4 regions of the Streptomyces sp. NPDC047085 genome follow, and region 2 is predicted to be linked to each of the others. Evidence: riboswitches for the same ligand, from Rfam matches in the RefSeq annotation. Region 2 holds a riboswitch; each other region holds the start of a gene.
The links. Region 2 has a riboswitch for cobalamin ahead of ABZ865_RS14405 (ribonucleoside-diphosphate reductase subunit alpha). Riboswitches for the same ligand answer to the same signal wherever they lie in the genome.
Positions count from the first base shown of each region.

Region 1: it holds a riboswitch for cobalamin, as region 2 does, so the genes downstream of both, ABZ865_RS32250 (HoxN/HupN/NixA family nickel/cobalt transporter) here and ABZ865_RS14405 (ribonucleoside-diphosphate reductase subunit alpha) in region 2, are expected to answer to the same signal.
Region 3: it holds a riboswitch for cobalamin, as region 2 does, so the genes downstream of both, ABZ865_RS36390 ((2Fe-2S) ferredoxin domain-containing protein) here and ABZ865_RS14405 (ribonucleoside-diphosphate reductase subunit alpha) in region 2, are expected to answer to the same signal.
Region 4: it holds a riboswitch for cobalamin, as region 2 does, so the genes downstream of both, ABZ865_RS05400 (cobalamin biosynthesis protein) here and ABZ865_RS14405 (ribonucleoside-diphosphate reductase subunit alpha) in region 2, are expected to answer to the same signal.

Region 1 is NZ_JBEYUW010000012.1:46,470-49,393, reverse strand. Features, by position in the region: gene ABZ865_RS32265 (NAD(P)H-binding protein) at 1-133, shown strand, start outside; gene ABZ865_RS32260 (cupin domain-containing protein) at 227-523, shown strand; gene ABZ865_RS32255 (hypothetical protein) at 587-1,117, opposite strand; cobalamin riboswitch at 1,147-1,335, shown strand; gene ABZ865_RS32250 (HoxN/HupN/NixA family nickel/cobalt transporter) at 1,362-2,471, shown strand; gene ABZ865_RS32245 (hypothetical protein) at 2,679-2,897, shown strand.
Region 2 is NZ_JBEYUW010000003.1:742,893-745,816, forward strand. Features, by position in the region: gene ABZ865_RS14405 (ribonucleoside-diphosphate reductase subunit alpha) at 1-1,997, opposite strand, end outside; cobalamin riboswitch at 2,122-2,279, opposite strand; gene ABZ865_RS14410 (GNAT family N-acetyltransferase) at 2,302-2,808, opposite strand; gene mctP (monocarboxylate uptake permease MctP) at 2,883-2,924, opposite strand, start outside.
Region 3 is NZ_JBEYUW010000015.1:169,849-172,772, forward strand. Features, by position in the region: gene ABZ865_RS36375 (histidine phosphatase family protein) at 1-240, shown strand, start outside; gene ABZ865_RS36380 (CbtA family protein) at 328-1,080, opposite strand; gene ABZ865_RS36385 (CbtB-domain containing protein) at 1,101-1,322, opposite strand; cobalamin riboswitch at 1,359-1,499, opposite strand; gene ABZ865_RS36390 ((2Fe-2S) ferredoxin domain-containing protein) at 1,628-1,993, opposite strand; cobalamin riboswitch at 2,127-2,251, opposite strand; gene ABZ865_RS36395 (DUF6204 family protein) at 2,339-2,698, shown strand; gene ABZ865_RS36400 (MarR family transcriptional regulator) at 2,735-2,924, shown strand, end outside.
Region 4 is NZ_JBEYUW010000001.1:1,241,986-1,244,909, forward strand. Features, by position in the region: gene ABZ865_RS05395 (cobyric acid synthase) at 1-795, opposite strand, end outside; gene ABZ865_RS05400 (cobalamin biosynthesis protein) at 792-1,754, opposite strand; cobalamin riboswitch at 1,854-1,995, opposite strand; gene ABZ865_RS05405 (hypothetical protein) at 2,131-2,358, opposite strand; gene ABZ865_RS05410 (inorganic phosphate transporter) at 2,393-2,924, opposite strand, start outside.

The DNA of each region.
Region 1 (2,924 bases), on a different contig from region 2:
CAAGGTGAAGCTGGTTCCGACGTGGTCGGGCCCCCTTGATGTGTCGATGGCCGGCAATGTGCTGCTGCCCGGCGAGAACGCCCGTATCGCCCCGACGACGTTCGACCAGTGGCTTGCGGCCGGGGCGCGATAGGAGGAAACGATGGACCCCTATGAAAAGGCGTAGAACACTCGGACCGACCTTCAGAGCATCACCCCGCCCTTCATACCGGCAGACGCCGAGGTGATGACCGTGCGGATCGAGTATCCTCCCGGCGGTCCCGGCGTGCCGCCGCACCGCCATCCCGGCGGGCCGTGTTTCGGCTACGTCCTGGAGGGCGAAATGGGACGACGACGAGCTTCAGCAGAGCGGTTGGGTAAGGCGTTCACCATCCTGAGGGCGAAAGGCTGCTCGCAGCCCGTGGCCGGCGTTGAGGCGAGGCAATGTCCGACCTGGCTGCCGGGCGCCTGCTCTACGTCGGTACAGTCGCCCACCACGCGTCGACCCCCTTCCGCCACGGGTCAGCACCGCAACGAACCCTAGATCACCTCAGCTTCCCAAGCTCAGGTCTCGTCCACGCGACCGTTCAGATGGAAGAGGAGCCACTCAAGCCAGTCCGGTGTGACACGCGTTCAGCGAGCGAAAGACCCGGTCGTCGAGGATCAAGGCCCGATCACATGTGGCTTCACGGTCGTCCACGGCCGCGAACCATTTGGTGAAGAAGGATCGCCCCACTCCCTTAAGGGCGAACTGCCGGTAGGCCCCGCTCAGGTCTCCGCCTCGGACCGCTTCGCGCGTGGTCCGGAGGACTCCGGGCAGGCGCGGGTCGGACAGGGCCGCTTCGGTGTACCGCGGCCCACGTCCGTTGGTGGTACCTGAGCCCCAGATCATGACAGCGACGAACAGGTCACGCAGGCCATCGGCGTCATCACCAGCGTGGTCACGAAGACGGGCCAAGTCGCCCCGATCGATGAGACGGTCACCGCCCGGACCACTCGCGGATTCAACGCCGATATCGAGTACATGCGCCGCCCCGTGCGACACCAACCGCGGGCGCCACGTTCCGGGACGGAAACGCACGGGCTTCTGTACGGATTCGCCGTAGCGGACAACGAGCCTCTGAAGCTGCTCCACCATGCTCCCCCTGGCCATGACGGCGGCGTGCCGTAGGGTGGGCGGGCCGTGGTGTTCGGGAAGACCGGTGAAAGCTCTCAGGAGCTCAGTCCGGAGCGGCCCTCGCCACTGTGATCGGGGAGTTCCCACCCCACGTATGCCACTGGCCTCACGGCCGGGAAGGCAGGGGCGGGCGCGTTGACCCGTCAGCCAGGAGACCGGCCACGGCATCACGAAGCTGATCCACGAGGTGCTGGAGCGTGACCGTATGACCGTGTCCCAAGGCGTGCCCGAAACCGCCGCCGCCCCGTCCTTTCGCTGGCGCCGCGAGGACACCGTCCGAACCGCCGGCCTGCTGGCGGTGATCATCGCTCTCCATGTGGTCGCGTTCGGGATCCTGTTCCTGCTCGTGGTCCCGCGGCACTACGAGGTCGGCTCCAAGGCGTTCGGCATCGGCCTGGGCGTCACGGCGTACACGCTCGGCATGCGGCACGCCTTCGACGCGGACCACATCGCGGCGATCGACAACACCACCCGCAAGCTGATGGCCGACGGCAAGCGGCCGGTGTCGGTGGGCTTCTGGTTCGCCCTCGGGCACTCCAGTGTCGTGGTCGTGATGGCCGCGCTGGTCGCCGGAGGCGCGAAGCTAGCCGGCACCCTGATGAACGACGGCTCCCGAACCCACCAGGTCCTGGGCACCGTCGGCACCATGGTCTCCGGGGGGTTCCTGTACCTCATCGCCGCCCTCAACCTCGTCGCGCTGTTCGGCATCCTGCGCGTCTTCCAGGCCATGCGCGCCGGACACTACGACGAGGCGGAGCTGGAGGCGCACCTGGACTCGCGCGGTTTCATGAACCGCATCCTGGGCCGGCTCACCAAGTCCATCCGCCGGCCCGGCCAGATGTTCCCCCTCGGTTTCGTCTTCGGCATCGGCTTCGATACCTCGACCGAGGTCCTGCTCCTCGCCCTGGCCGGCAACGGCGCCGCCGCCGGGCTGCCCTGGTACGCGGTCCTGTGCCTGCCCCTGCTGTTCGCCGCAGGCATGAGTCTGTTCGACACCCTCGACGGCACGTTCATGAACTTCGCCTACCAGTGGGCGTTCTCCAACCCGGTGCGCAAGGTGTTCTACAACCTCACCATCACCGGCCTGTCCATCGCCGTGGCCTTCTTCGTCGGCACCATCGAACTGGTCGGCGTCCTGCACGACAAGCTCGGCCTGAGGGACGCGGTCACCGGCTGGATCGCCGGGCTGGACCTGGACAACGTCGGCTATGTCATCGTCGGTCTGTTCGTGGTCGTCTGGGCCGTGGCTGTCGCGTACTGGCGACTGGCCAAGGTCGAGGAACGCTGGACCGCCCGCACCGCCGACACCGGCTGACGGCGACGCAGCCGTCGCCTCGGTCCGCCCCCCGAGACGCTTCTTCGCATGCACCGCGCGTGCCATGAGTCGTTGAACGGCGCCGCCGAGTTCCCGCGAAGTGACGTGGCGTTTGCCATGAGTTGGGCCCGTTTCACACACCTCGCGCACGGGGCATCGTTGAAGTGCCGGACCGCCCGGCGCGCCGGAAGCGAACGAGGTACGCAGATGCCCGAGACGAGCCCGGAACCGATCGCGACCTTCTGCGGGAGCTGCAACTGTGGTTGTCCCCAGCTCTTTCTCGACCCGGACGCACCCGAGGACAGGCGGGTGCGCATCACCGACGACTTCGGACAACAGGTGCAGATGAGCGAGGAGCAGTTCGCCGACCTCGTCGCCCAGGCCAAGGCGGGCGCCCTGGACCGGCTGACCGCGACACCGGTGTGATACCGGTGCACTAGCGAGGGAACTGCG
Region 2 (2,924 bases):
GTGCGCGCGTCCCACACGCCCAGCTCCTTCAGATCCTGCACCAGGTACGAGTTGACCTGCAGGAACTCGCCGGACAGCGTCTCGCGCTTGAACAGGTTGGACACCTGCGGCTCGATGCACTCGTACACGCCTGCGATGGAGGCGATGGTGGCCGTCGGCGCGATCGCGAGGAGCAGCGAGTTGCGCATGCCGACGGAGGCGATCCGCTCGCGCAGCGCCGCCCAGCGCTCGGGCCAGTTCAGCTCCACGTCGAAGTGGTCGGGGTGCAGCACACCCCGGGCCGTACGGGTCTTCTCCCAGGCCGGCAGCGGACCGTTGCGCTCGGCGAGGTCGGCGGAGGCCTCGTACGCGGCGAGCATGACGCGCTCGGCGATACGGGTGGACAGGGCGCGCGCCTCCGGGGAGTCGAAGGGCAGGCGCAGCTTGAAGAAGACGTCCTGCAGGCCCATCGCGCCGAGGCCGACGGGACGCCACTTGGCGTTGGACCGGCCCGCCTGCTCGGTCGGGTAGAAGTTGATGTCCACGACCCGGTCGAGGAAGGTCACGGCGGTGCGGACCGTCTCGTCCAGCCGCTCCCAGTCGAGGTCGCCGGCCGCGGTGTCGACGAAGGCACCCAGGTTCACCGAGCCCAGGTTGCAGACCGCCGTCTCCCCGTCGTCCGTGACCTCCAGGATCTCCGTGCAGAGGTTGGAGGAGTGGACGACATGGCCCGGCTCGGCCGTCTGGTTGGCGGTGCGGTTGGCGGCGTCCTTGAAGGTCATCCAGCCGTTGCCGGTCTGCGCGAGGGTGCGCATCATCCGGCCGTACAGGTCACGGGCCGGGATGGTCTTCCGCGCGAGCCCGTCCGCCTCGGCCTTGCGGTAGGCGGCGTCGAACTCCGCGCCCCACAGGTCGACCAGCTCGGGCACGTCCGCCGGGGAGAACAGCGACCACTGCTCGTCGGCGTTGACCCGGCGCATGAACTCGTCCGGGACCCAGTGCGCGAGGTTCAGGTTGTGCGTACGGCGGGCGTCCTCACCGGTGTTGTCCCGCAGCTCCAGGAACTCCTCGATGTCGGAGTGCCAGGTCTCCAGGTACACCGCGGCCGCGCCCTTGCGCCGGCCGCCCTGGTTCACGGCGGCCACCGAGGCGTCGAGGGTCTTGAGGAACGGGACGATGCCGTTGGAGTGCCCGTTGGTGCCCCGGATCAGCGAACCGCGGCTGCGGATCCGGGAGTACGACAGACCGATGCCGCCGGCGTGCTTCGAGAGACGGGCGACCTGGTGGTAGCGGTCGTAGATGGAGTCCAGCTCGTCCAGCGGGGAGTCGAGGAGGTAGCAGGACGACATCTGGGGGTGCCGCGTGCCGGAGTTGAAGAGCGTGGGGGAGGAGGGCAGGTAGTCGAGCCGGCTCATGAGCCCGTAGAGCGCGGCGACTTCGTCGAGGGCACGGGTCGTGTCGTCCTCGGCGAGACCCGCGGCGACCCGCAGCATGAAGTGCTGGGGCGTCTCGATCACCTTGCGGGTGATCGGGTGGCGGAGCAGGTAGCGGCTGTGCAGGGTGCGCAGGCCGAAGTAGCCGAAGCGGTCGTCGGCGACCGGGTCGATCAGCGCGTCCAGGCGCTCGGCGTGCAGTCGCACGAACGCGGCGGTCCGGTCGGCGATCAGGCCCTCGCGGTGGCCCACGGCCACCGACTCGGTGAAGGAGGCCACGCCCTGCGAGGCGGCCTCGGCGCGGATCGCGAGGGTCAGCAGGCGGGCGGCCAGCCGCGAGTAGGCGGGGTCCTCGGAGATCAGACCGGCGGCGGCCTCCGTGGCCAGCTCGCGCAGCTCCGCCTCGTCGGCCCGCGCCGACCGGCCGCGCAGCGCGGCCGCGGCGACCCGGCCGGGGTCGGCGTCGGGCAGGTCGGCGGTCAGCTCGGTCAGGGTCCGCAGCAGCGCGGCACCGGGACCGTCGGTCTCCACCGGGGCCTCGGTCGCCGGGACGGCTGAAGCCGGGTCGGCTGGCGCGATGGTCACGTGGGGCTCTCCCTCGCTCGGCACGGGGCCTGGCGGAGGGCAGGGGCAGCACGAGCGCGCACGGCGTCCGCGTCCACCGACCCACTCCACGAGGCCCGGACGTCTGAAGGCACCCGGACCGGACGGCCGGGCGCACGCTGCCGGCAGGTCCTCGGACTGACACAGGCGTGCGGATACGCACGCACGTACACCGTTGCGGGACAGTTCCGGATTCGCACCGGATTCCCCTGCGGCGACAGCGAGGATGAGCATACATCTAGTGCCGGGCTGTCGTGTCACCCCCAGATGTTGTGTCGTACCGGTCTCAGAGCGTCAACTCGTAGGTGAGGAGAGTGATGTCGTCCAGCTCCGGGATCGGGTTCCAGTCGCGCTCCGGGACGCGGACGAAACCCAGGCGTTCGTAGATGCGGTGGGCCGTGTGCATGGTGCGCTGGGTCGACAGGACGACGGCCGTGCAGCCGGCCGTGGCCCGGGCACGGTCGACGCAGGCGCGCACGAGGGCCTCGCCGGCGCCTTGGCCGCGGGCCGCGTGGCCGACCGCGAGCATGCGGATCTCGGCCTCTCCGGGGCGGGCGATGTCGGCCATCGGGCCGCCGGAGGGGACGAAGGTGACCCCGCCGAGGAGAACGCCGCTGCGGACGGCCACGAGGACGTCCGCGGCGGCGGCCCTCTTGGCCACGTCCCGGAGTTCGCCGAGGTACCAGTCGCTCTCGCCGAAATCGAGGAGGCCGTCCTGGAGGTAGGCCTGGGCCGTGATCTCGCCGAGAGCGGCGTATTCGCCGGGTTCGGCGAGGCGGATGTGCATGTCCATGTGCGTGAGTGTGTACGACAGCGGGCCGCCGTGGTGCTTGATTTTCGGCGGCCCGCTGCAGGTGGTGACGTGGATCAGTGAGCGGCGCCTGCCGGGAGTTCCTGCTGTACGCCCGG
Region 3 (2,924 bases), on a different contig from region 2:
TGCGCGCGGGTCGTGCGGTGGTGGGAGACGACAGGGGCGGCCGACGGCAGGACGGTCGCCGTGGTGGAGCCGGAGGTGGTGCGGGCCGTGGTGGGGCACGTACTGGGCGCGCCCGAGGCCGCGTTCTGGCGCGTCGACGTCCCCCCGCTCACGGCAACGGAGTTCACCGGCCGGGCCGGGCGCTGGAACCTACGGGTCGGGCACGTACTGTCCTCGCCCCAGGACGACACGGGCCGCTGACACGGGCCTTGACCGTTTTCCCGAGAACGCGAGAGGGCCCCGGAAGGTTCCCAAGGGCCCTCTCATGTCCTGCATGTCCTGCAGGGTTCAGTGCGCGGACGGCACCGCCCGCCCCGACGCGGAGGTCGCCGGCTTCGGATTCAGGAGCCGTTCGGCCAACTCGCCGAAGAGCAGCCCGAATCCGCCCCACAGAACGGCCTGGATGGCCAGAGCCGACAGTCGGAACCGCCACAGCAGGGTGGCCGGGAAGTCCTTCGGCACCTCGTTGACGACCGGCAGGAAGGCGTACGCCAGACCGATCACGAGGACGAATCCGGCCACCGCGACGACGGTGGCGTACCAGGTGCCCAGCCGGGGTGCGAGCCGTTTGCCCAGGATGGTGGCGGCGATCGCGAGGAGCACGCTGAGCAGCATCATCAGGAAGTACAGGCCGGTCCGCTTGCCGATGGTGTCGGGGTCGCCGACCGACGGCGGGTTGGCCGGGTACTTCAGGAACGGCACGACGTACACGGTGAGCAGTGCGCAGCCCGACAGCAGCAGTGCGGTCGCCCGCGGGGAGAAGCGGCCCACGCGGCCGAGCGCGACGCAGTAGGCGAGCGCGGCGACGCCGCCGAAGGCGACCCCGTAGACCAGGACGCCGGTGGCGAGACCGGCGGTGGACTGCAGGGAGCGGGAGACGACTTCCATCTCGTGCTCGTGGGAGTGGGCGTCCTCGAAGCCGATCGCGCTGTCGACGTTCGGCTCACCGAGGAAGTACGCGACGACGAGGGCGAGCACGCCGGCACCGAGGCCGGCGAGCATGCCCCGCACCAGCAGATTTCTTACTGTCGCGGAATTCATGAGCGTGCGGCGCCCTCGCCTCAGTGGCAGGGGAAGCCGAGCAGGTGACGGGCGTCGTGGACCCACTCGTGGACGTCCGTGCCGTTGAACACGGAGGTGGCGCCCTGCTCGGCGCCGACGAAGTAGAGCAGGACGAGCATCAGGACACCGAAGAAGACCGCCCAAGGAGCGATCGCCTTCAGCGGCAGCTTGGCGGGAACGACGGTGGTGGTGGCTGTCGGCTGAACGACGGTCTGCGCCATGGCAGGACCTCCTCTGGGAGTTCGCGTCCCAACTCGGTGGTGCACAGGACGACGGCCACGGGTCTGACTCACGAACCGCCCAGGGCGCTCGCATACAGTGGCGCGACCGTGCCGGACTCTCACCGGCTTCCGTCGTACCGTCGTCGATATCGGACAGACCGTACCGCGTGACGGGTGCATGGCCAAGACCGCACCACCTGACGTGATCTTGCTCTCGCGTCAGGTGACCGATCCTGTGGCCCACGGGTCAACGGTGGCGTTGGTCGGGCGGAATTGCGATCGGTGCTGTTCGGGCGGAGTTCCGATCAGGGATCAACTCGGCGCCGCCCTGTGGAAGCCGCCCGGCGGCGCGGGGGCGTGATGGTGTAGAGGTCGAGGATGTCCGGCAGAGGTGCGACGCCGGGGCCGCCGGCGCGCACCCAGTCGACGATGTCCTCTGCAGCGCCCGGGTCGTTGACGAGACCCAGCCAGACCGGCCTTGCCCCGGCGGCCCGGCCGGCGGCGGAGGGCTGTACGACGATGACGTTGGCCTGCTCGCACACGTCGAGGCAGGCCGAGATGCGCACGGGCACCTCGGCACGCAGACGTGCCGTCTGCGCCGCGTGGTCGACACCGGTCACCTTGGGGCTGCCACAGCAACAGTCCCTGCAGACGACGACCCGGCTCGGCACCGGGCCGGTCCCCTTCGGGACCGCCTCTGTGGCCGCCTCGCCGTCAAACGTCTCTTCCGTCGGTTTCCCGGGCACGCCGCTCACCCCTCTCCGGGGAGAACCGCCCCGGGGTCCGTCGAGGAGGCGACCGCGTGAGTCTCCTGGCTCTCGGGTCGTCGCTCGTCCCGGCCTTCCCACCCGTCAGGGGGCGGTGGCCCGGCGGGAGTTCGCTCACCGATCACAGTGGCGGGACCGCGCCGGATTCACACCGGCTTCCTCGGACCGCCGTCGCCCTGTCACCGATCATCATTCCATCCACCGGAAATCCGATGGAGCCGCAGTGCCCGCTCCGCCTAAGGTCGCGCAATGACCACTCGGACCTTCCGCATCACCATCCGCGGCGCCTTCGACAGCCTCAGCGACGCACAGCGGGCCGAACTGCTGGCCGATGCCGCCGAGCACGACGTGCTGCGCTCCGCCTACACGCCCGAGGGGCACCTCAGCTACGACATCGCCGCCCGGCCGGCCTTCGTCTTCCGTTTCTCGGACACCGGGGAGGAAGAGGAGGACATCCTGGAGGCGACCGAGCGGGCCGAGGAGGCGGCGAAGGCGTGGCTGACCGAGCGCGGCTACGGCTTCAAGAACTTCCGCTCCAGCGCCGAGGACCTCTCGCAGGCCCCCTTGGGGAAGCGGCAGCGACGCAACGCCCGCATGATCGGCTCATAAACTTGACTACTCAAGGAGTCTGCAAAGGAATGTGCGATGAGTGAGGCACTGGACGCGTCGTTGCGGCTGATGCGGGCGCAGGCCGCGCTCGTACGGCGCTTCGACGCGCGGCTGGGCGGGCTGCATGGGGTGAGCCTGGCCGACTTCACGCTGCTGCTGCGGCTGGGACAGGCACCCGGCGGCCGGATGCGCCGGGTCGATCTGGCCGAGGCGCTGGGGCTGACCG
Region 4 (2,924 bases), on a different contig from region 2:
GACGGCGACGCGCAGGACGTCCTCGCCGACCGGGGGAGTCACCGTCGACTCGCGGACGGTGCCGCGCAGCGAGACCCGGAGTCCGTCCTCCTCGTCGATGCCGAGGCCGTGCCGGAACGGGAGCACGCCGTAGGTGTGCCGTCCGGTGAGCCCGTGCAGCATGTCCAGGCCGGGTTCCAGCAGGCTGGCGTCCCCGCGGAACTTGTTGACCAGGAACCCGGCGACCAGTTCCTGGTCCTCGGGCGAGAGCAGGGCGACGGTGCCGAAGAAGGAGGCGAAGACGCCGCCGCGGTCGATGTCGCCGACGACGAGGACGGGAAGGCGCGCGTTCCGCGCGATCCCCATGTTGACGATGTCGGTGCGCCGCAGATTGATCTCGGCGGGCGAACCGGCCCCCTCACAGATCACCGCGTCATACGTGCCCCGCAACTCGGCCAGGCAGTCCAACACCGTGCCGAGGAGCTTCTGCTGGCGCCCCCCGTGATACCCGCGTGCGCTCAGCTCGCCCACCGGCTTGCCCAGCAGCACCACCTGGCTGCTCTGCTCGCCGCCGGGCTTGAGCAGCACGGGGTTCATGAGCGCGGTCGGCTCGACGCGACAGGCCTGGGCCTGCATGGCCTGCGCCCGCCCTATCTCCGCGCCCTCCCTCGTCACGAACGAGTTGAGGGACATGTTCTGCGCCTTGAACGGCGCCACCTTGACGCCCTGGCGGACCAGCCAGCGGCAGATCCCGGCCGTCACGACGCTCTTGCCGGCGTCGGAGGTGGTGCCGGCGACGAGGAGACCACCGTTCACTTGCCACGTCCCTTCAGGCTCTTGGCGCTCTGGACCAGGAGGCGCGCGGCGACCGTGGTGCCGAGCGCGAGCAGGCCGACGCGGCGGGAGAGCCGTACGGCCCGGTCGATGTCGGTGACCCGGACGGCCCGTCCGGCGTCCCCGTTGAGCACGGGCCGGTGTTCGACGCGCCCGCCGTAGGACAGCGTCCCGCCCAGCCGCACGCCGAGGGCGCCCGCGAACGAGGCTTCGACGGGCCCGGCGTTGGGGCTCGGATGATTGGCCGCGTCCGCCCGCCACGCCCGTAGGGCGCCGCGAGGGTCGGGTCCGGCGAGCGTGGCGAGCACGGCGGTGAGCCGGGCGCCCGGCCAGCCGGCGACGTCGTCCAGGCGGGCGGAGGCCCAGCCGAAGCGGCGCAGGCGGGGGGACTTGTGGCCCACCATCGCGTCGAGGGTGTTGACGGCCCGGAACCCGACCAGCCCCGGCACCCCGCCGACCGCGCCCCACACCAGCGCGCCCACGACGGCGTCGGAGGTGTTCTCGGCGACCGACTCGACGACCGCCCGGGCGATCCCGTCGGCGTCGAGGGCCCCTGGATCCCGGCCGCACAGGTGCGGCAGCCGTGCCCGGGCGGCCGTCAGATCCCCGGCCTCCAGGGCGCGTCCGATGATCCGGGCCTCCCGGGCCAGCGAGGTGCCGCCGACGACGGACCAGGTGGCGGCAGCGGTCAGCGCGACGCGGGCGGCGGGAGAGCGGCGTACGGCGCGCTCGGCCACGGCACCCAGAGCGACGGCGCCTCCGGCGCACACGGCGGTGTGCAGCGCACCCCAGCCGCGGTGGTCGTGCCACAACGCGCCCTCCACGGCACCGGCCGCACGACCGAACACGGCGACGGGATGCCCGCGGCGCGGATCGCCGAGGAGCAGGTCGCCCAGGAGGCCGGCGGCGGCGCCGTACGCGTACGAGCGATCGGCACCCATCGGCTCAGCCGGCCGTGGGAAGGGGGGCAGTCCTGGTGCGGGTTCTCGATCGGCAGCCGAGCATGGCGATATGTCCTCACTCAGGGTGTCCACGCCCTGGTTCGACGAGACCGGCGGTGAGAGTTCCTGGCTCCCGGGGTTTCTTCCCCGGTGACAGTGGCGGGACCGCGCCGGATTCGCACCGGCTTCCTCTCCTGCCGCCGTACATGGCCTGGGCAGTCCACCACGCTCCCGGAAGGGCCGTCAACTTGCCGTTGACCTGCGCGGGGAGAGTGTGCTGAGTCCCACACCAGGGGGCCGCGGACAGACGAAAGGCTCCTCCCCGGAGCACACCGGGGAGGAGCCTTTCGGACGGTCGGTCAGACCTTGCTCGTGATCAGGCCTTGTTCATGATCAGGTAGATGCCGTACGCCACTGCCGCAGCGCAGGCCGCGAAGCAGACGTAGGCGCCGGTCACGGCCAGGGCGGCGGAGTCGCCCTGCGCCGCGGCCTTCTCCTTGCGGGACAGGCCGTTCACGCCGAGGGTGAACAGGGCCACCAGGCCGACGGTGAACGCCAGGCTGACGCCGAAGACGGAGCCGAGAGCCGCCCAGTCGATCTTCATGATGCTTCCTTCGGTAACCGGGGTGTGCTCGGGGTCAGACCGCGGCGGCCGGCGGGGTGGCCGGGGCGGCGTTGGCGGAGGCGTCGGCGGCCGGAGCCGGGATCGTGGCCGTCAGGTCCTCGGGGACCGTGCCCACCGGGGGCGGGGTCACCGCGGCGATGGCGGTGGTCACCACGCCGGCCGGCTCAGTGGCGTCGACGTCGTTGACGTTGCTGTGGTCGACGACCTCGCGGCGGGAGAACTTCCAGATCGCGGCGCTGGCGGCGACCAGGAAGACGGCGACGACGGCGGTGCCCCAGTCACCGAGGTCGGTGACGGACTCGGCGCCCGCGCCGACCAGCGCGGCGGCCGGGAGGGTCAGCCCCCAGGCGATGAACATCCGGGTCGCGGTGGACCAGCGGACCACACCGCCCTTGCGGCCCAGGCCCGCACCCATGACCGAGCCGGAGACGACGTGGGTCGTGGAGAGGGAGAAGCCGAGGTGGGAGGAGGCCAGGATGGCCGTGGCGGCGCTGGTCTGCGCGGCGAAGCCCTGCTGCGGCTCCAGGTCGGTCAGGCCCTTGCCC